3 regions of the Clostridioides sp. ES-S-0108-01 genome follow, and region 2 is predicted to be linked to each of the others. Evidence: riboswitches for the same ligand, from Rfam matches in the RefSeq annotation. Region 2 holds a riboswitch; each other region holds the start of a gene.

Region 1 (4,296 bases), on a different contig from region 2:
TTAGTATTTACCTTGAAATTGTATTGGTAATTATGTAATAATAACTGAACAATAATCAAATAAAAAAATATGAAACATAATTTCTTGTATTTTTTAGAATTATTACATTTTAAAATTAGAAAATTTTAAAAACTTGTTATTTAAAAATTTGAATGTTTACTTACAAGTATTATTCTGATAAGAAATTTAAAAAGTTTTCTAGTATTTTTGCTGTCATACCCCATATTACATAATCTTTATATTTATAGAATAGAATAGGGTAACTTCCACTTTCAAATTTATAATCTTTTTGGTTTGGGATTGAACCATAAGGTAGATTTTCATCAGGAAAAACTTTTACAGTATTATTATAAGTATTTGGAGGATTTTCTAAAAGATATTTTATAGGCACCAAAAAAGTATGGTCAACTTCATCTTTATTTATATTTAAATTATTAATGTTTTTTATATATCCTAAATACGGATGTATAATAAATTTTACAGGTGTTATAAGTAGGTCTAGACTAGATATGATTTCTATATTGTCATTAAAAGTACCTAGTTCTTCACAAGTTTCTCTGATAGCAGCATCATATGGAGTTTCGTTTGATTCTATTTTACCTCCTGGAAAAGAAATCTCGTTAGGTTGATGTTTTAAATTTTTTGAGCGAACTTCAAATAATATATGATGTATGTTATTTATCTCTACTATTGGAACTAAAACAGATGCCCTTTTCATATTTTTATATCCGTTTATATATGGCTTGTAATCTTTGAACTTATTTTTAATATCGTTTATCATTTTTTCCTCCTGAAATAATATTATTAAAAATTGCATAATTGAGTTTTAACAATAATATATATAATTATGATTTATCTAATTTAAGATATAGTAACTATCTATATTATTATATAATATAATGATAAATATATATTAACAAATGATAAAAAATTAATTTAATTGTATATAAGTTCTCTGTAAGGTATAGGTATTACGTTTGTACAAGATATGTTCCTAAAAGTCCATTGGCATTTGCTGTAACAGGTTCTTCTAAAGTACCAATAGCAGGTCTCCAAGAATTGAATATTCATCTACTAAACGTGGAAATCATTAGAATCTATATTATTAGAATTGTATAATTGGTGTAAATAGTATATGAGATAAACTAAACTGTTTATTTCATAAAAAGTAGACAATAAAGATTACTTTAATTGTTTATTTATGCATTATAAAACGTAGATAAAACTAAAAAGGATTTTCTAGAAAATAAAATTTCTTTAATTATATCTGCTTACCAATACCATTACTTGATGCAAACAAGATTCTACTACATTCTCTCCGTATTCTAGTATAAAATCATTTAATTGTGTGTCTATAAAATTGCAGTAATCGTATGAACTGCATATATATGCAGTTAGTATATGTGTACATTTATCCATTTTATCTATAAACATATATCATTTATCCCCCTAAAAAACTTTCATAAAAACAAAAAGAAAATATCTTTTTGGCAACTGGCTGACATAACTCATTTTGTAAGTCTTAGTCCCTATAGCTTTGCGTCACTAAATTTCTCTAGTTTTGCCTATTTAGTTTTATTCTACAATTACAATGATATAGGAAAACGTTTCATTTTTCAAGTTACATATTAAAAAATTTAAAAATTTAAAAAATATTTTATTTCTTAAAAATAAATTAGGTAAAATAATTATATTATATAATTTATATATAAATTAGAATAAGAGACCTTTATTATTAATTTAAGTTAAGATAGTCTAATAAAGTAAAATTTAACAAAGATAAATATCTTCATCTTCTATAAATTTGGTATGGTTATAATGAAATGAAAAAATTCACTATAAAATTTTATCTCTATGGAAAATTATTAAAATTTAATTAAATTTTAATAATTTGCAAGAAGTATATATGAATAGAATTAGATTTTCATGAAAAAGTGTCATTTTGCATTAGATATTTTCAAATGGATAAAATATCTAATATGAATAAAAAATTTGTTAAAATATGATAAGTGTAGTATAATCAAGTAGAAAAGATATAATATATTTGGGGAGCTAATATGCTGAGAGGAGATTTTATCTCGACCCTTTGAACCTGTTTGGATAATGCCAGTGTAGGGAGACTAGTAAAGATAAAAATAAGTCTTATCCTATTTTGGATAAGACTTTTATTTTATTTAGATATATTGTGTTTTTAGTAGTAAAATTTTAATATAAATAATAAAATATACCTAGTAGGTATTAATTATTTTAAAAGGAGTGATTTAAATGATAATCGCAGACATAGCAGTAATGCCACTAAGACCTTATAAAGGCGAAGAAGAAATGTATAAAGTAGTAGATGCTTGTATTGCTGAAATTGAAAAGAGTGGTCTTAAATGCGAGATAGGGGCAATGAGCACTACTGTTGAAGGTGATTTTGATGAAGTTTTTGAGTTATTAAAAAAGGTACATAAAATCCCTTTTAACCTTGGATGTGAAAGAGTCATAACAGTAGCTAGAGTAGATGAAAAAGCTGGAGGTCTGACTATAGATGAAAAACTTAGAAATCATAGATAAAGTCAAAGATAGTATATATCCAATAGCAACATTTTTGTTTATACTTATTCTTTGGCAATCTATGGTAGGAGTTTTAGAAGTTCCTCAGTATATACTACCCACACCAGTAGATATAATTAATGTGTTTTTTAAAGATTATCAAAATTTATCCATGCATGCTGTGGTTACTATAGGAGAAGCAATACTTGGTTTTATAGTCGCAATTATAATATCCTTGGTAATTGGAATATTGATGGATTTTGTATCAATAATAAAAAAATGTCTTTATCCTATTATGTTGGTTACGCAGATGATACCTACAATAATTATAGCACCACTTTTTATGATATGGTTTGGATTTGGAACAATGCCAAAAGTATTGATGGTAATGCTTACTTGTTTTTTTCCTATATTAATAAGTTTTGTAGATGGTATTGAGAATATTGATAAAGATTATTTAAATTTATTTAAGACTATGAATTCAAATAAATTTAATACATTCATTCACCTTAAATTTCCTATGGCAATGGATAAATTTTTTTCTGGGCTTAAAATATCTGCTACTTATGCTGTAATGGCAGCAACTGTTGCAGAATGGCTAGGTGGAACGAAAGGTCTTGGCGTTTATATGCTTAGGTCAAAAAGCGCATATGCACTTGATAAAGTATTTGCATCTACTATATTAGTAGTTATATTTAGTTTAATATTTGTAGGAATTGTACAGGCTGTAAAAAAGGTTGTTATAAGGTATAGATTAACAGATTAAAAGTATTTGAGGGAGGCAATTATGAATTTTAAAAAATTAGGAATATTAGGTTTAGTAAGTGCTTTTACATTGGCAACAATAACTGGATGTTCTTCAAATAATAATAAAGACAAAAGTAATGATAAAGATACTTCTTCTAAAAAAGTAACTATGGTACTTGATTGGACACCAAATACAAACCATACTGGATTATTTGTAGCACTTGATAAAGGTTATTACAAAGAAGAAGGTCTAGATGTTGAAATAGTACAACCACCCGAAAGTGGAGCTGAGACTTTAGTAGCAACAGGGAAAGCTGACTTTGGTATAAGCTATCAAGAACAAGTTACTTATGCAAAGACTAGTGAAGACCCTCTTCCAATAAAAGCTGTAGCAACTGTTATACAGCATAATACTTCTGGATTTGCATCACCAAAAGAAAAAAATATCACTACAGCTAAGGATTTTGAAGGAAAAACTTATGGTGGTTGGGGTTCTCCATCAGAAGAAGCTGTTTTTAAAGCAGTTATGAAGAAAAATGGAGCTGATTTTAATAAGTTAAAAATAGTCAATACTGGTCAAGATGATTTCTTTGCAGCTATGAAAACTGTAGATTTTGCATGGATATTCGAAGGCTGGGATGCAGTTAAGGCTGATTTAATTGGATATGACTTAAACTTTATACCAGTAAAAGATTTAGATGAGAGATTAGATTATTATACACCTCTTATAATTTCTAATGAAACTGTGCTTAAGGATAATCCAGAGCTTGCTAAAAAGTTTTTAAAAGCTACAACAAAAGGTTATGAATATGCAATAAAAAATCCAGAAGAAGCAGTAAAAATTTTAGTAAAACATGCACCAGAAGTAGATGAAAAACTAGCATTAAAGAGTCAAGAATATTTAGCAAGCAAGTACAAAGATGATTCACCACGATGGGGAGAAATGAAAGATAGTGTATGGAATAACTATACATCATTCTTAAAAGAATATAAATTAATAGATAAGGATATGAA
Region 2 (4,296 bases):
CTGATACACCTAGTATCTTATCGTTTCCTATAAGTTTTCTAACTTCTCTCGCATCAATATCACTTTGACCTACATGCACTCCATCTGCATCACAGATAAGTGCTATATCCACTCTATCATTTACTATAAATTTAACTCCATATCTTTTAGTTATTTCTCTAAGCTCCATAGCTTTTCTTAAAAACTCTCTTCCAGAAGTATTTTTTTCTCTAAGTTGTACAGTTGTTATTCCAGAAGCTATTGCATCTTCAATACATTTGCAAAAATCTCTCCCTTCAAGCATTTCAGAGTCAGTTACTAAGTACAACTTTAAGTATTTTTTTAAATATTCTTTATCTATCATTTTAAACCTCCCCTTACACTTTATTCATTTAAAAATTCAATACTAGAATTTTTACTTAAAGTATCTATGTCCATTTGATAAACAGCGTTCATAAGATTTTCTTTAAATGTCCCTATTGGTGGATTATTTAAATTAGCCAATTCTCCACTTAAAGACATTGTAAGAACACCCATTGTTGCTGCTTCTAATATATTATCAGTAACAGCCATAAAACTTGCAATCAAGCTAGCAGTCATACATCCAGTCCCTGTAATTCCTTTTAATTTATTAGTTCCATTGTTTATTTTATATGTACTTTTACCATTAGTTATTATGTCTGTTTTCCCAGTTGCTACGACTATACATTCAAGCTTTTCAGAAACCTTTCTTATTATATCAGTAGAATCTTCTTCTTCATCAAATGAATCTACACCTTTCCCCCTTACATCAAAACCACCTATAAACTTTATTTCTGCCATATTCCCCTTAACAACATTAAATTTGACTTCATTTAAAAGTCTACTTGTAAGTTCTGCCCTAGCATTGCTTGCAAATACTCCAACTGGGTCTAATATAACAGGTTTATTGTACTTATTAGCTGCTTTTCCTGCTAATAAAAATAAATCTAACATATTTGAATTCATAGTTCCTATATTTATTACTACAGAGTTTGCTATACTTACCATTTCTTCTACTTCCTCATATGAAAAACTCATAAGAGGACTTGCTCCTATAGCTAAAGTTACATTAGCACAATCATTTATAGTTACATTATTAGTATAATGAATTACCAATGGATTTAATTCTTTTACGTCCTTAATTAAATTATACATATTCTACCTCCAACAATTTTTTATTATTCAAATTTATAAAAATGATGTACTGGCCCTACTCCATGCCCTATATCAAAACTTCTTTTTATTGCTTCTGTTATATAGATTTTACTTAAATTTACTGCTTCTGTCATTTCATATCCTAATGCTAAATAAGATGTTATTGCAGAAGATAATGTACATCCTGTTCCATGTGTATTTTTTTTATCAATTCTTTCGCTTCTATAAACTTTAAATATATTTTTACCAACTAAAATATCCACTGCTTCTCCATCTAAATGACCTCCTTTCATAAGTACAAATTTAGGTCCAAGCTGTAGTATTTCTTTTCCTACTCTATTCATATCATCTACATTATGTATTTTTATTCCTGTAATTTCTTCTGCCTCTGGTATATTTGGTGTAATTATGTATGCAAGTGGTATCAAATGTTTAATTAAGTTTTCTTTTGCCTCTGGCTTTAATAGATAATATCCACTTTTAGATATCATCACTGGGTCTACTACCAAATATTTTGGACTGTATCTCTTTAGATTCTCAACTATTTCAAGTATAATTTCAGGGCTTGAAACCATTCCTATTTTTACAGCTTTTGGAGGTATATCTTCAAATACTGCCTCTATCTGTTTTTTTATTATTTCCTTACTTAAATCTTCTACAGCAAAAACTCCTTGAGTATTTTGTGCTGTTATGGCTGTTATTACACTCATGCCATAAGTTCCAATTGCACTAAAAGTTTTCAAATCTGCCTGAATTCCAGCTCCTCCAGATGAATCTGACCCAGCTATCGTAAGCGTTGGTATCTTATAATTGCTCATTATTTCCTCCTAAAGTTTAATTTAAATAATCTAATTAAAAAAGCCATACCTACAATAGGTATAGCTTAGAAGTCGCATATATCATAAATAATACATACTTAAGTTTTATACTAAGCTTTCCTACGCTGGTATTATCCAGATCAGGTGTAAGGGTCGGTATTCCTCTCAGCTCTTGGCTCCCCTAGCTATTTTAATTTATATATTTATAACTTCATTATATTACAATAGTATTTATTGTCAAGTTTTTACACAATATACACTCACTATAAAGCTACAATAGAGATTTATGCTAACGCTTCTAGTTCTTTTCCAATAACATAATCATATTTATTGTCAATTAAATCTATAAGTACATCTGGATTTTTTATTATAGACAATTTTTTATTTCTAGTTAATTTTTTTATATAACATTCCAGTTTCATTGCATTACTTTTTGTATTGGTTGCAAAATAAATTTCTAGTTTTTTAAATCCTTTCGCTCTTGTATACTTTGAATTAATTCCCGACTTATGTTCATTCATTCTTCTAACTATATCACTAGTATATCCAGTATATAGAGAATCATCTTTACATCTTATAATATATGTAAAATACATCTTAAATCACATCCTTAAGTTAAATATATGAATATTATATTATAAAATTGATAAGAATGCTGTTGATTTTACATAATATTTATTCTTAACAGTAATTCTAATATATATGTATAAAACATACTTCACATAGGTCTAATACTAAATTTTGGACATAATAATAACTTAACTATACCCTCTTCATAAATGATGGTAAGATGACAATTTATATTTTTAATAAAATACTATCATTAAAATATTTCTTATTATTTATGTTATAATATTCATAATGGCTATATTTTAAAATAGTTTATGTAAACCATAATTTAAATAAATAATAGAAAAAGGATGAAGAGCTATGAAATTGAATAGAAATGATAGTTGTTGGTGTGGAAGTACTAAAAAATATAAAAAATGCCATATGGATATGGATAATAAAATAGATTCATTTGCAAAGCTAGGTCATATTGTACCAACTCATGATATTATTAAAAATCCAAAACAAATTGAAGAAATAAAAAAGAGTGCAGTAATAAATACAAAGATTTTAGATTATATTTCAGATAAAATTGAAATTGGAATGTCTACAGAAGATATAAATAAATTGGTTCATGACTTTACAGTACAAAATGGAGCTATTCCTGCTCCACTGGACTACAATGGATTTCCTAAGAGTGTATGTACATCAATAAACAATGAAGTGTGTCATGGTATTCCTAGTAAGGACATTATCTTAAAAGATGGAGACATTATAAATGTAGATATTTCTACTATTTTTAATGGATACTATTCAGATGCTTCAAGAATGTTTATGTTAGGTAATGTTAATGAAAATGCAAAAAAACTAGTTCAAGTTACCAAAGAATGTGTTCAAAAAGGTCTTGAGACTGCTAAACCATGGGGGTTCTTAGGCGATATAGGTGATGCTATTAACTCTTATGCAAAAAAAAATGGCTACTCTGTTGTTAGAGAAATTGGTGGGCATGGAGTTGGCTTAAGCTTTCATGAAGACCCTTTTGTAAGTTACGTATCTAAAAAAGGAACTGAGATGTTATTGGTTCCTGGAATGATATTCACAATAGAACCCATGGTAAATGAAGGAACTCACGAAATTTTTATTGATGAAGAAAATAATTGGACTATCTATACAAGAGATGGTAAATTATCTGCTCAATGGGAGTGTATGGTTTTAGTTACAGAAACAAGTGTTGAAATATTGACTGAATAAAAAACAAATGCCTATAAAAATTGAATCTTCAATTTTTATAGGCATTTGTTTTATTAATGCACATCTATTGCATCAACTGGACAGCTTTCTCTAGCTTCTGCTGCTGATTCTTCAGCATCACTTGGTACTTCGTCAACTATAACATGTGATTTCCCATCATCCTTCATATCAAATACTTCTGGACATATTGATGGACATAATCCACAACCTATGCAAGTATCTTGATTAACATTTGCTTTCATAATAAAATCCTCCTAGACGTTACAAATTTAAAATCTTGTTTATCAAAGATTGATGAACCAAAACTTTAACATTCAGTTCTTTTTTATTATGCCCTCAAATTTGAAAAAAATACCTTTTAAAAATAATTTTTATAAAGTTTATTTTATAGTTATAGCAAAGCTATATATAATATACATTGTCTAATTCATAATGCTCATAGGCTACTTCTTTTTTATTCTTTTTTACAGGTTCTAGGTTTCTTATTTTTACTATCTTTGCTGGTATACCAACAACTGTTGCA
Region 3 (4,296 bases), on a different contig from region 2:
GAGTTGAAAATCCTGAAAGAAAATTATTTCAACATAAGAAGCTTCAATATATGATTGACTTAGTTTACAGTAATTCATGCTATAGAAAGGCAATATTAAATTACTTTGGAGAAAATTATATAGACAATTGTAATAATTGTAGTAATTGTTTAGTAGAGGGTGAAATAGTAGATAAAACTGTGGATGCTCAAAAAGTCATTTCATGTGTAGCTAGAATGAAAAGAAGTTATGGTGTCACTACTATTGTAGATGTACTTAGAGGTTCTAAGAATAAAAAGATTTTACAGCTTGGATTAAATACTTTATCTACATATAACATTATGAGAGACTATTCAAGCGAAGACTTAAAGAATTTTATAAACACATTGGTTTCTCATGGTTTTTTAGATTTAGTTGAGACTCTAGGTAATGGAAATAGAGGGAGTTTTCCAACTATAAGATTGAATGAGATGTCTATGAAAGTTTTAAAAGGACAAGTGAAAGTAGAATTTAAAGAGATTGTGATGACAAAATCATTAGAAATAGAAGATGAGTTGTATAGTGCTTTAAGAGAACTTAGACACTCAATTGCAAGTGAAGAAAGGATAGCTCCATATATGGTATTTGGAGATGGTACACTTAGAGCTATGTCTATTAGTTATCCAGTTAATAAAGAAGAAATGTTAAATATTTCTGGAGTAGGAGAAATTAAATATCAAAAATATGGTAGAGATTTTGAAACAGTAATTAAAGAATATGTCGAAAAAAATAATATAAATAAAAAAATGAATGAAAAAAATGTCGATTTGAAGAGCGTTAATAGTGACTTCCTTGAGGTCAATACAGATAAAGCTCTATATGAAAAACTGTTGGTTATTAGAGAAGAGTATGCAACAAAGGAAAAATTGCCTCCATATATGGTTTTAGCCAATAAGGCTTTAAAAGAAATAAGTGGAAGATATCCACTTAATGAAGAACAATTAAAAGATATTTCTGGAATAGGTGGTGTAAAATTTGAAAAGTATGGAGCTAGTATTTTGGATGTAGTCAAAGAATATGTGAAAGAAAATGATATTAATGTTATTTGGGAGAAAAAGAGTAAAAGGAAGTTGATACTAGATGGAGAAAGTAGAAAAAATAATGAAATAGCATTAGATTTACTGAATCAAGGAAAAGATATACGAAGTATCAGTCAAGAAATAGAAGTTTCATTATCAACCATTATTGGATATGTGCATGATTATGTAAAGGATGGGAATAGCATATCATTTGAATTAGGGTTAGAAAATTTTTATAATGAAGATAAAAAGAAAATGATTTTAGAAGTTTGCGAAAAAGTAGGCTATGATAATTTAAATAACATAAAAAGAAAACTTCCAGATTCAATAAAGTATGAAAACATAAGGGCTGTGATACTCGACTCTTATCTTGAAAGCTTAAAAAATAATATTATAGCAGAATAATTTTTAATATAATAAAAAATAAAATTTGTATTATTGTGTTGAACTAATATTTTTGCTGTGTTATACTGAATTTGTAAAAATAATGAAAAATTAGAGCTAGGGGCGCTAGAATTGGCTAGCTGAGAGATAAAGCCGTAACTTACAAACCCTAATAACCTGATCAAGATAATGCTTGCGAAGGGAAGCTTTTTAATATAATTTTGTTATATAAATAGATAAATTATTCAATATTAGGGGAAATTTGTCTAAATGTATATATGATTATAAGAGTGCTTTCCAAACAAGGAGAAGCACTTTTTTTATTTTCAAAAATTATAACTTTAATCTTGGAGGATTGTAATATGAATTATACAACACAAATGGATGCTGCTAGAAAAGGCATAATAACTAAAGAAATGGAAATCGTTTCTCAAAAAGAACAGATAGATGTAAACGAATTAAGGGAATTAATAGCAAATGGACAAGTTGTTATACCAGCTAATAAAAATCACAAATCTTTAAGTGCAGAAGGTGTAGGTAAGAATTTAAGAACAAAAATAAATGTAAATCTAGGAATTTCAAGAGATTGTAAGGATATAGAAAAAGAACTTGAAAAAGTTAGAGTAGCAATAGACATGAAAGCTGAAGCTATAATGGATTTAAGTAATTATGGTAAAACTAGAGAATTTAGAGAAAAGGTGGTTGAAATGTCACCTGCAATGATAGGTTCAGTACCTATGTATGATGCAGTGGGATATTTGGAAAAAGAATTAAAAGATATAACAGAAGAAGAATTTTTAAATGTAATAAGACAACATGCTATTGATGGAGTGGACTTTATTACTATACATGCAGGTCTTACAAGAAGTGTTTGCCAAAAAATAAAAAATCATGAAAGATTAACTCATATAGTATCTCGTGGAGGTTCTTTATTATTTGCATGGATGGAATTAAATAATAAGGAAAATCCTATTTATACTAATTTTGATAAAATACTGGATATATGTGAGGAATATGATGTTACATTGAGTCTAGGAGATGCTTGTAGACCAGGTTGTATAAAAGATTCTACTGATGGTGTTCAAATTCAAGAACTTGTAGTATTAGGTGAACTTACTAAAAGAGCATGGGAAAGAAATGTACAGGTAATGATAGAAGGCCCTGGTCATATGGCTATTGATGAAATAGAAGCAAATGTAGTATTAGAAAAGAGATTGTGCCATGGAGCACCTTTTTATGTTCTTGGACCATTGGTTACAGATATAGCACCAGGTTATGACCACATAACAAGTGCAATAGGAGGGGCTTTAGCATGTGCTAAAGGAGTAGATTTTTTATGTTATGTAACTCCAGCAGAACATTTAAGACTACCTAATTTAGATGATATGAAAGAAGGCATAATAGCTGCAAAAATAGCTGCTCATGCAGGGGATATAGCTAAAAATGTTAAAGGTGCTCGTGAATGGGATAATAAGATGAGTAAAGCTAGAGCTGATTTAGACTGGTGTGAGATGTTTAGGCTTGCAATAGACCCTGAAAAGGCTAAGAGATACAGAGATGAATCAACTCCTACTCATGAAGATAGTTGTACTATGTGTGGAAAAATGTGCTCAATGAGAACGGTTAAGAAAATATTAAACAATGAGGAACTTAATCTAATATAATTTTTGGCTAATATGACTGGAATAATAAGAAGGTGAAAAGAGGAGGTGATTTAGTGAAGGTTAATGGGAAGGAAATTGAATTTGAAGAAGATTTGACTGTTATAGATTTATTAAATAAATACAATTTAAAGAGTGATAGAGTTGTAGTTGAAGTAAATCTAGAGATAATTGAAGAATCTAACTACAATACATATATATTAAAAGATGAGGATATTGTAGAACTTATTAGCTTTATTGGAGGTGGTTAAAATAAAAATATTTGTAAATGAGTTATTAACAGATGTTGAGGAAAATACAACTGCTTATAAAGTCAGAGATAGTTATAATAATAAATGTGATGTATTAGTGTTAAATGGATATCCAATTAAAACGGATATCCGCCTTTGTGAAAATGATAAATTAACACTTATACAAAAGGGAGTTAAGCCGTCGCTTGATGAGTTGGAAAGCTTGTTGATTGCTAGACATACTCCAAATATACATAATAAGCTAAAAAAAGGGAAGGTTGCTATATTAGGATTGGGGGGACTTGGTTCCAATATAGCTATCTCTTTAGCTAGAATTGGAGTAGGAGAACTTTTACTTATAGATTATGATGTTGTAGAACCATCTAACTTGAATAGACAGCAGTATTTTATAGATGATATAGGAAAACTAAAAACTGATGCCATGATAGGAAATATAAAAAAAATAAATCCTTTTATAAAATTAAATAAACGGGATATTTTTTTAAACAAGCATAATATGGACACTATTAAAGATTCAGACTTAATAATTGAAGCTTTTGATGATGCTTCATGTAAGGCACAGGTATGTAACTATGTATTAATAAATTTAAAAGATAAATACCTAATAGCATCATCAGGTATGGCAGGTTATTATGATTCAAATATAATAACTACTAAGAAGCTAAAAGACAGGTTTTATATATGTGGGGATTTTGTAAATGAAGCTAAATTTGGTGAAGGGCTTATGGCTCCAAGAGTTGCTATCTGTGCAAATCACATGGCAAATTTGGCAACACAAATACTTATAGATATGTAAATATTAAAATTAGATACAAAAAAGATTGAATATTAAAAAAATTGAACATGGAGGGAAATAATATGGATAAATTGATACTTGGTGGACATGAATTTAGTAGCAGATTATTGGTTGGAACAGGTAAATATGGTTCAAATAATATATTGCCTGAAGTAATAAAAGAAAGT

Evidence for each region. A riboswitch is a leader RNA that binds a small molecule or an ion and turns the genes downstream of it on or off. The one in region 2 is predicted to bind thiamine pyrophosphate.
Region 1: another riboswitch for thiamine pyrophosphate. It lies ahead of IR152_RS18035 (MTH1187 family thiamine-binding protein); the one in region 2 lies ahead of thiD (bifunctional hydroxymethylpyrimidine kinase/phosphomethylpyrimidine kinase).
Region 3: another riboswitch for thiamine pyrophosphate. It lies ahead of thiC (phosphomethylpyrimidine synthase ThiC); the one in region 2 lies ahead of thiD (bifunctional hydroxymethylpyrimidine kinase/phosphomethylpyrimidine kinase).

The regions. Positions count from the first base shown of each region.
Region 1 covers NZ_JADGMN010000029.1:28,960-33,255, reverse strand. Annotated here, with positions in the region: gene IR152_RS18045 (NUDIX hydrolase) at 170-781, opposite strand; gene IR152_RS18040 (hypothetical protein) at 1,258-1,434, opposite strand; cyclic di-GMP riboswitch class I at 1,487-1,576, opposite strand; TPP riboswitch at 2,036-2,136, shown strand; gene IR152_RS18035 (MTH1187 family thiamine-binding protein) at 2,266-2,556, shown strand; gene IR152_RS18030 (ABC transporter permease) at 2,531-3,301, shown strand; gene IR152_RS18025 (ABC transporter substrate-binding protein) at 3,323-4,296, shown strand, end outside.
Region 2 covers NZ_JADGMN010000015.1:14,722-19,017, forward strand. Annotated here, with positions in the region: gene thiE (thiamine phosphate synthase) at 1-343, opposite strand, end outside; gene thiM (hydroxyethylthiazole kinase) at 364-1,155, opposite strand; gene thiD (bifunctional hydroxymethylpyrimidine kinase/phosphomethylpyrimidine kinase) at 1,179-1,973, opposite strand; TPP riboswitch at 2,074-2,166, opposite strand; gene IR152_RS13745 (GIY-YIG nuclease family protein) at 2,258-2,569, opposite strand; gene IR152_RS13750 (methionyl aminopeptidase) at 2,904-3,773, shown strand; gene IR152_RS13755 (ferredoxin) at 3,827-4,015, opposite strand; gene epsC (serine O-acetyltransferase EpsC) at 4,176-4,296, opposite strand, start outside.
Region 3 covers NZ_JADGMN010000003.1:71,198-75,493, forward strand. Annotated here, with positions in the region: gene recQ (DNA helicase RecQ) at 1-1,442, shown strand, start outside; TPP riboswitch at 1,531-1,642, shown strand; gene thiC (phosphomethylpyrimidine synthase ThiC) at 1,784-3,085, shown strand; gene thiS (sulfur carrier protein ThiS) at 3,139-3,333, shown strand; gene thiF (thiamine biosynthesis protein ThiF) at 3,326-4,129, shown strand; gene IR152_RS04165 (thiazole synthase) at 4,192-4,296, shown strand, end outside.